One region of the Lysinibacillus sp. F12 genome, then DNA from elsewhere that is predicted to be linked to it. Evidence: riboswitches for the same ligand, from Rfam matches in the RefSeq annotation. Region 1 holds a riboswitch; each other region holds the start of a gene.
The links. A riboswitch is a leader RNA that binds a small molecule or an ion and turns the genes downstream of it on or off. The one in region 1 is predicted to bind lysine.
Positions count from the first base shown of each region.

Region 1 (2,273 bases):
CTAATTCTGACCGTGTAACGATTGAAAAAATGAGCCGTCGTCGTCAAACAATTGCAAAACGTTTATTAGAAGTTAAACAATCAACAGCAATGTTAACAACATTCAACGAAATTGACATGACAAACATCATGGCACTTCGTAAACGTAAACAAGAAGAGTTTGTGAAAGCAAACGACATCAAACTTGGTTTCATGTCATTCTTCACTAAAGCTGTTGTTGCAGCACTGAAAAAATACCCATACGTAAACGCTCAAATCTCTGGCGATGAAATTCATTTAAATAACTTCTTTGATATCGGTATTGCAGTATCAACTGAAGAAGGTTTAGTAGTACCAGTTGTACGCGATGCGAATAGCAAAAACTTTGCAGAAATCGAAAAAGATATCGCTAACTTAGCGACAAAAGCTCGTGATAAAAAATTAGGCTTAAATGACATGGCTGGTGGATCATTCACAATCACAAATGGTGGTGTATTCGGTTCATTAATGTCAACACCAATTATGAACGGTACGCAAGCTGGTATTTTAGGTATGCACTCCATTGTAAACCGTCCGGTTGCAGTAAATGGTGAAGTTCAAATCCGTCCAATGATGTATGTAGCACTTTCTTACGATCACCGTATCATCGATGGAAAAGATTCTGTAGGATTCTTAAAAACAGTTAAAGAGTTAATCGAAAATCCTGAAGATTTATTATTAAATTCATAATTCCTTTAAACCCTGCAAACTTTGCAGGGTTTTTTCTTGGCTTCTGTATCACTAAAGTCATTAGTAATTTTGATAATCCAAAACTATTTACTTAGTATAAAAAGAATAGGTAGTAAAAATATGTTGTTTTCCAGCAGATATATGGATAAAAATACGTAGATTAATAATGGATAGGGCAAGCATAATACCCTAATATTGTCATTAGTCAGAAAAATGATAAAACTCTCTTGACGTACATACTAGTTTTATAGTAGTATCTAAATATCAATTAAATAAACAAACCTCACTAACAAACATCAGTGAGGTAGAGGCGCGGTATTTATTAGTTCATTGTTGAGTACAAGCAAACAAAGACGCAATGAAGAAGGAAATATCGCCGAAGTATAAAAGGAGCTCGTACTTTTATGCTGGGTCTGCAGTGAATAAGTGCAGGACTGTCCTAGTAAATTCATTTCCAGGTTTACTAGGTTGTGCTATCTCGGAAACATGGAATACTAGTGAGGATTTGGGCAACTGTCATAAAAGGTAAGACCTAAGTTCACAAGACTTAGGTCTTTTTTCGTACAGTTGTCTTATTTTTTTACAGAAAAGGGGAGTTTTTCATGAAAAGAAAATGGTTGTTAGTAATGATCTCTATCATGACGGCAATTGTGCTAGCTGCATGTGGCACTAGTGACAAAAAAGAAAGTAGTTCAGGTGATGCTGGCGCAGATAAAGAAGAAGGCGGCGGTGAATTCCGAATTGGAATGGAGGCGGGCTACCCACCATTCAACTGGACACAGCAAAACGATGCAAATGGAGCAGTAAAAATTGCAGATAACGCAGAGTATGCAGGTGGCTATGATGTACAAATGGCGAAAAAAATCGCTGAAGGTTTAGGCAAAGAATTAGTGATCGTCAAATTGGAATGGGACGGCTTAGTACCAGCGCTACAATCTAATAAAATTGATGCAATCATCGCGGGAATGTCGCCAACAGAAGAACGTAAGAAAACAATTGATTTTACTGAAAACTACTATACTTCTGATTTTGTAATGGTTATTAAAAAAGGTAGTAAATATGAAGGTGTCAAATCAATCCAAGATTTCTCTGGCGCAAAAATTACATCACAACTGAATACTTCCAACTACAATGTGATTGATCAAATTAAAGGTGTCAATAAACAAACAGCAATGGAAAGCTTCCCAGCGATGCGTGTAGCTTTAGAGGCAGGCAAAATTGATGGATATGTAGCCGAACGTCCTGAAGGAATTTCTGCGGCAGCTGCCAACGATAAATTCACATACGTAGCATTTGAAGAAGGCTTTGATACAGATCTTTCAAATACTTCGATTGCTGTAGGCTTACGTAAAGATGATGCTAATCTAGAAAAAATCAATGAAATCCTAAAAGGTATTTCTGAAGATGATCGTCAAGCGATAATGGAAGAAGCTATTTCTCAGCAACCAGCAGCACAATAAAAAAATGGCACGGACTAGTTGCTAGTCCGTGCACTATCATTTCATCATTATTAAAATGAGAACCTCTCTACATAATGATAATGTCCTAGCGAAATAAATCATAGAC
Region 1 is NZ_JBYMLP010000003.1:488,331-490,603, forward strand. It holds gene odhB (2-oxoglutarate dehydrogenase complex dihydrolipoyllysine-residue succinyltransferase) at 1-707, shown strand, start outside; lysine riboswitch at 1,005-1,191, shown strand; gene AC3CH7_RS16430 (transporter substrate-binding domain-containing protein) at 1,310-2,167, shown strand.

Region 2 (2,273 bases), on a different contig from region 1:
CGGACAGCAGCTAAGCATGATGATTATGGTGCTATGCAAGAGGTCATTCGCCGGCGCTATATTCGTGTTTTGAAGGAAGGTCTTCCACTACCAGATTTAGTGCTAATAGATGGTGGTAAAGGTCAAATGGAAGTAGCACGAGAAGTATTAGAGGATGAGCTAGGACTTGTTATACCTATTGCTGGTTTAGCAAAGGATGACAAGCATAATACATCGCAACTATTGTTTGGTGATCCGCCCGAGGTCATTGCCTTAAAACGTACAAGTGACGGTTTTTATTTATTACAACGAATTCAAGATGAAGTCCACCGTTTTGCGATTACCTTTTTACGTCAACAGCATGAAAAGCATGCTATCCAATCTGTGCTGGATCAAATTGAGGGTGTCGGTCCAAAACGAAAACAGCAGCTACTTAAACACTTTGGGTCCGTTAAGAAAATACGTGAGGCTAGTGAGCTGGCTTTACAGGAAGCCGGGATGCCAGCTAATTTAGCAAGTCATATTTATGCCTATTTTCAGCAGGAGTCATTGTCAAAGGAATAGACATATGCTAAGGTTATAAATAACATTGTTGTCCAATGTTAACAGCCCACTTGTTTTAATGAGGGCGAACATAAATTTAATACATTCACTTTTAAGGTGATGATAGAGGTGCAAGATTCAAAAGTAGCGCAATAGAGGATGAACAAATCCTAAGACATTGCGTGAAAGGGGAGCTTGCCGAAGTACAGTAATGTTGTTTCCACTGTTGTACTGGTTTTGCATTTAAGAAATGTAAGACTGTCGATTCTACTAGTTTCGGAGAGCTATCACACATGCGCAAGTTTCATTTATTGTACATGTTAGAGGCAGCTTTCACGTTTTGTGAAGGCTGCCTTTTAGTTTTCTAGAGGCTGTTTTACACCTTATATTAGGTGAATTACCAGACTGGAAAGGAGAACAAAAGAAATGTCTAGAATAGTGATGAAATTTGGAGGGGCTGCATTAGCATCACCCGAACAAATTCAAGAGGCTGTACGAAAAGCGATTGCTGAAAAAGATAGAGGTTTCGATGTGGTAGTAGTAGTAGCTGCAATGAGACAAACGATACAAGACGTGAAAATGAGCGTACTTCATTTCACAGATGATGTGTCAAAACGTGAATTAGATGCAGTTGTGTCTTCATGCTCTCAGCTATCAAGCTCAGTCTTTGCCATTGCGTTACAAGAAGCTGGCTATAATGCGGTGTCATTAACAGGCTGGCAGGCTGGTATTTACACGGATCATATGTATAGTCATGCACGGATAGATCATATCGATGTTAGTCGTATCGAAGAACATTTAATGCAAGGACAAATCGTCGTTATTGCTGGAGATCAAGGCATTGACAATGACCACAATATAACAACGCTTGGGAAAGGTGGGACCGAAACGACAGCCGTCGCACTTGCTGTTGCATTAGATGCCGAGCGGACAGACATATATACGAATGTTGACGGTGTGTATACAGCAGATCCACGCTTTGTTGTACAGGCACAAAAACTACAGGAAATTTCCTATGATGAAATGTTAGAGATAGCTCATTTAGGATCACAGGTCATACATCCACGTGCAGTTGAGTTAGCTAAAAAGTTTCAAATACCAGTTATCATACGCTCTAGTTTAGTGGAGTCAGTAGGTACTTTATTGAAGGAGGAAGTAGAGATGGAGAAAAATTTAATAGTTCGTGGTGTTGCCTTTGAATCAGATGTTATTCGTTTAACAATTGGCTATGATGCATATTCGGGTGCTTCATTAGCGGATATATTTTCAACTCTTGCTGAAAATCGCATCAACGTGGATATTATTGTTCAAGCCATTATTGATGGATTAAAACCAACTGTGTCCTTTTCAATTTTGAAAGAAGAATTTGCGGAAGCATTACGTGTTTTAGAGGACAGTAAAGTATCGCTTGGCTTTAGCTTTGCTGATTTCGAAATTGGATTAGCAAAAGTTTCTATTGTTGGCTCTGGTATGGTTTCTAATCCAGGTGTCGCTGCCCGTATGTTCGACCGGTTACGTCGTGAAAATATCCCTGTGAAGATGGTCAGCACCTCGGAAATTAAAGTGTCTGTTGTAGTTCCGCAGGATGAAATGATTCGTGCGGCAAATGCATTACATGATGAATTTAATTTAGAGCAGGCTCTTTACATATAATAATAGAAGAAACAGCATTTTCTGTCATTGTCCGAAATAAAAGGAAGGATTGTCATCCCGTTTATTGATTGGGGAGACAATCCTTTTTTGTTACTCTG
Region 2 is NZ_JBYMLP010000002.1:1,142,289-1,144,561, reverse strand. It holds gene uvrC (excinuclease ABC subunit UvrC) at 1-543, shown strand, start outside; lysine riboswitch at 639-817, shown strand; gene AC3CH7_RS12745 (aspartate kinase) at 949-2,175, shown strand; gene AC3CH7_RS12740 (YslB family protein) at 2,266-2,273, opposite strand, start outside.
Region 2: linked by a shared signal. The riboswitch ahead of AC3CH7_RS12745 (aspartate kinase) and the one ahead of AC3CH7_RS16430 (transporter substrate-binding domain-containing protein) in region 1 are both predicted to bind lysine.

Region 3 (2,273 bases), on a different contig from region 1:
TGAAGAAGGTTTAGTAGTACCAGTTGTACGCGATGCGAATAGCAAAAACTTTGCAGAAATCGAAAAAGATATCGCTAACTTAGCGACAAAAGCTCGTGATAAAAAATTAGGCTTAAATGACATGGCTGGTGGATCATTCACAATCACAAATGGTGGTGTATTCGGTTCATTAATGTCAACACCAATTATGAACGGTACGCAAGCTGGTATTTTAGGTATGCACTCCATTGTAAACCGTCCGGTTGCAGTAAATGGTGAAGTTCAAATCCGTCCAATGATGTATGTAGCACTTTCTTACGATCACCGTATCATCGATGGAAAAGATTCTGTAGGATTCTTAAAAACAGTTAAAGAGTTAATCGAAAATCCTGAAGATTTATTATTAAATTCATAATTCCTTTAAACCCTGCAAACTTTGCAGGGTTTTTTCTTGGCTTCTGTATCACTAAAGTCATTAGTAATTTTGATAATCCAAAACTATTTACTTAGTATAAAAAGAATAGGTAGTAAAAATATGTTGTTTTCCAGCAGATATATGGATAAAAATACGTAGATTAATAATGGATAGGGCAAGCATAATACCCTAATATTGTCATTAGTCAGAAAAATGATAAAACTCTCTTGACGTACATACTAGTTTTATAGTAGTATCTAAATATCAATTAAATAAACAAACCTCACTAACAAACATCAGTGAGGTAGAGGCGCGGTATTTATTAGTTCATTGTTGAGTACAAGCAAACAAAGACGCAATGAAGAAGGAAATATCGCCGAAGTATAAAAGGAGCTCGTACTTTTATGCTGGGTCTGCAGTGAATAAGTGCAGGACTGTCCTAGTAAATTCATTTCCAGGTTTACTAGGTTGTGCTATCTCGGAAACATGGAATACTAGTGAGGATTTGGGCAACTGTCATAAAAGGTAAGACCTAAGTTCACAAGACTTAGGTCTTTTTTCGTACAGTTGTCTTATTTTTTTACAGAAAAGGGGAGTTTTTCATGAAAAGAAAATGGTTGTTAGTAATGATCTCTATCATGACGGCAATTGTGCTAGCTGCATGTGGCACTAGTGACAAAAAAGAAAGTAGTTCAGGTGATGCTGGCGCAGATAAAGAAGAAGGCGGCGGTGAATTCCGAATTGGAATGGAGGCGGGCTACCCACCATTCAACTGGACACAGCAAAACGATGCAAATGGAGCAGTAAAAATTGCAGATAACGCAGAGTATGCAGGTGGCTATGATGTACAAATGGCGAAAAAAATCGCTGAAGGTTTAGGCAAAGAATTAGTGATCGTCAAATTGGAATGGGACGGCTTAGTACCAGCGCTACAATCTAATAAAATTGATGCAATCATCGCGGGAATGTCGCCAACAGAAGAACGTAAGAAAACAATTGATTTTACTGAAAACTACTATACTTCTGATTTTGTAATGGTTATTAAAAAAGGTAGTAAATATGAAGGTGTCAAATCAATCCAAGATTTCTCTGGCGCAAAAATTACATCACAACTGAATACTTCCAACTACAATGTGATTGATCAAATTAAAGGTGTCAATAAACAAACAGCAATGGAAAGCTTCCCAGCGATGCGTGTAGCTTTAGAGGCAGGCAAAATTGATGGATATGTAGCCGAACGTCCTGAAGGAATTTCTGCGGCAGCTGCCAACGATAAATTCACATACGTAGCATTTGAAGAAGGCTTTGATACAGATCTTTCAAATACTTCGATTGCTGTAGGCTTACGTAAAGATGATGCTAATCTAGAAAAAATCAATGAAATCCTAAAAGGTATTTCTGAAGATGATCGTCAAGCGATAATGGAAGAAGCTATTTCTCAGCAACCAGCAGCACAATAAAAAAATGGCACGGACTAGTTGCTAGTCCGTGCACTATCATTTCATCATTATTAAAATGAGAACCTCTCTACATAATGATAATGTCCTAGCGAAATAAATCATAGACTAGTAGAAAAAGCTAGGGCACGAAAAAGATAGCAAGCAACATGACATTGTAAGGAGGAACATCATGAGTCTTGAATGGATACTTTCAATTATTGAAAACAACTGGCAAATGTTTTTACGAGGTGCGTATTATACGTTACTGATTTCGACTATAAGTACAATTATTGGTGCATTTATCGGATTTTTCATCGGAATTATGCATACGATTCCAGTTCGTAAAAAAGGTGTGAAATTTTATAGCTTAAAGCTTATTAATTTTATACTCACATGCTATGTTGAATTTTTCCGTGGTACACCAATGATTGTACAGGCTA
Region 3 is NZ_JBYMLP010000002.1:52,597-54,869, forward strand. It holds gene odhB (2-oxoglutarate dehydrogenase complex dihydrolipoyllysine-residue succinyltransferase) at 1-394, shown strand, start outside; lysine riboswitch at 692-878, shown strand; gene AC3CH7_RS07340 (transporter substrate-binding domain-containing protein) at 997-1,854, shown strand; gene AC3CH7_RS07345 (amino acid ABC transporter permease) at 2,024-2,273, shown strand, end outside.
Region 3: linked by a shared signal. The riboswitch ahead of AC3CH7_RS07340 (transporter substrate-binding domain-containing protein) and the one ahead of AC3CH7_RS16430 (transporter substrate-binding domain-containing protein) in region 1 are both predicted to bind lysine.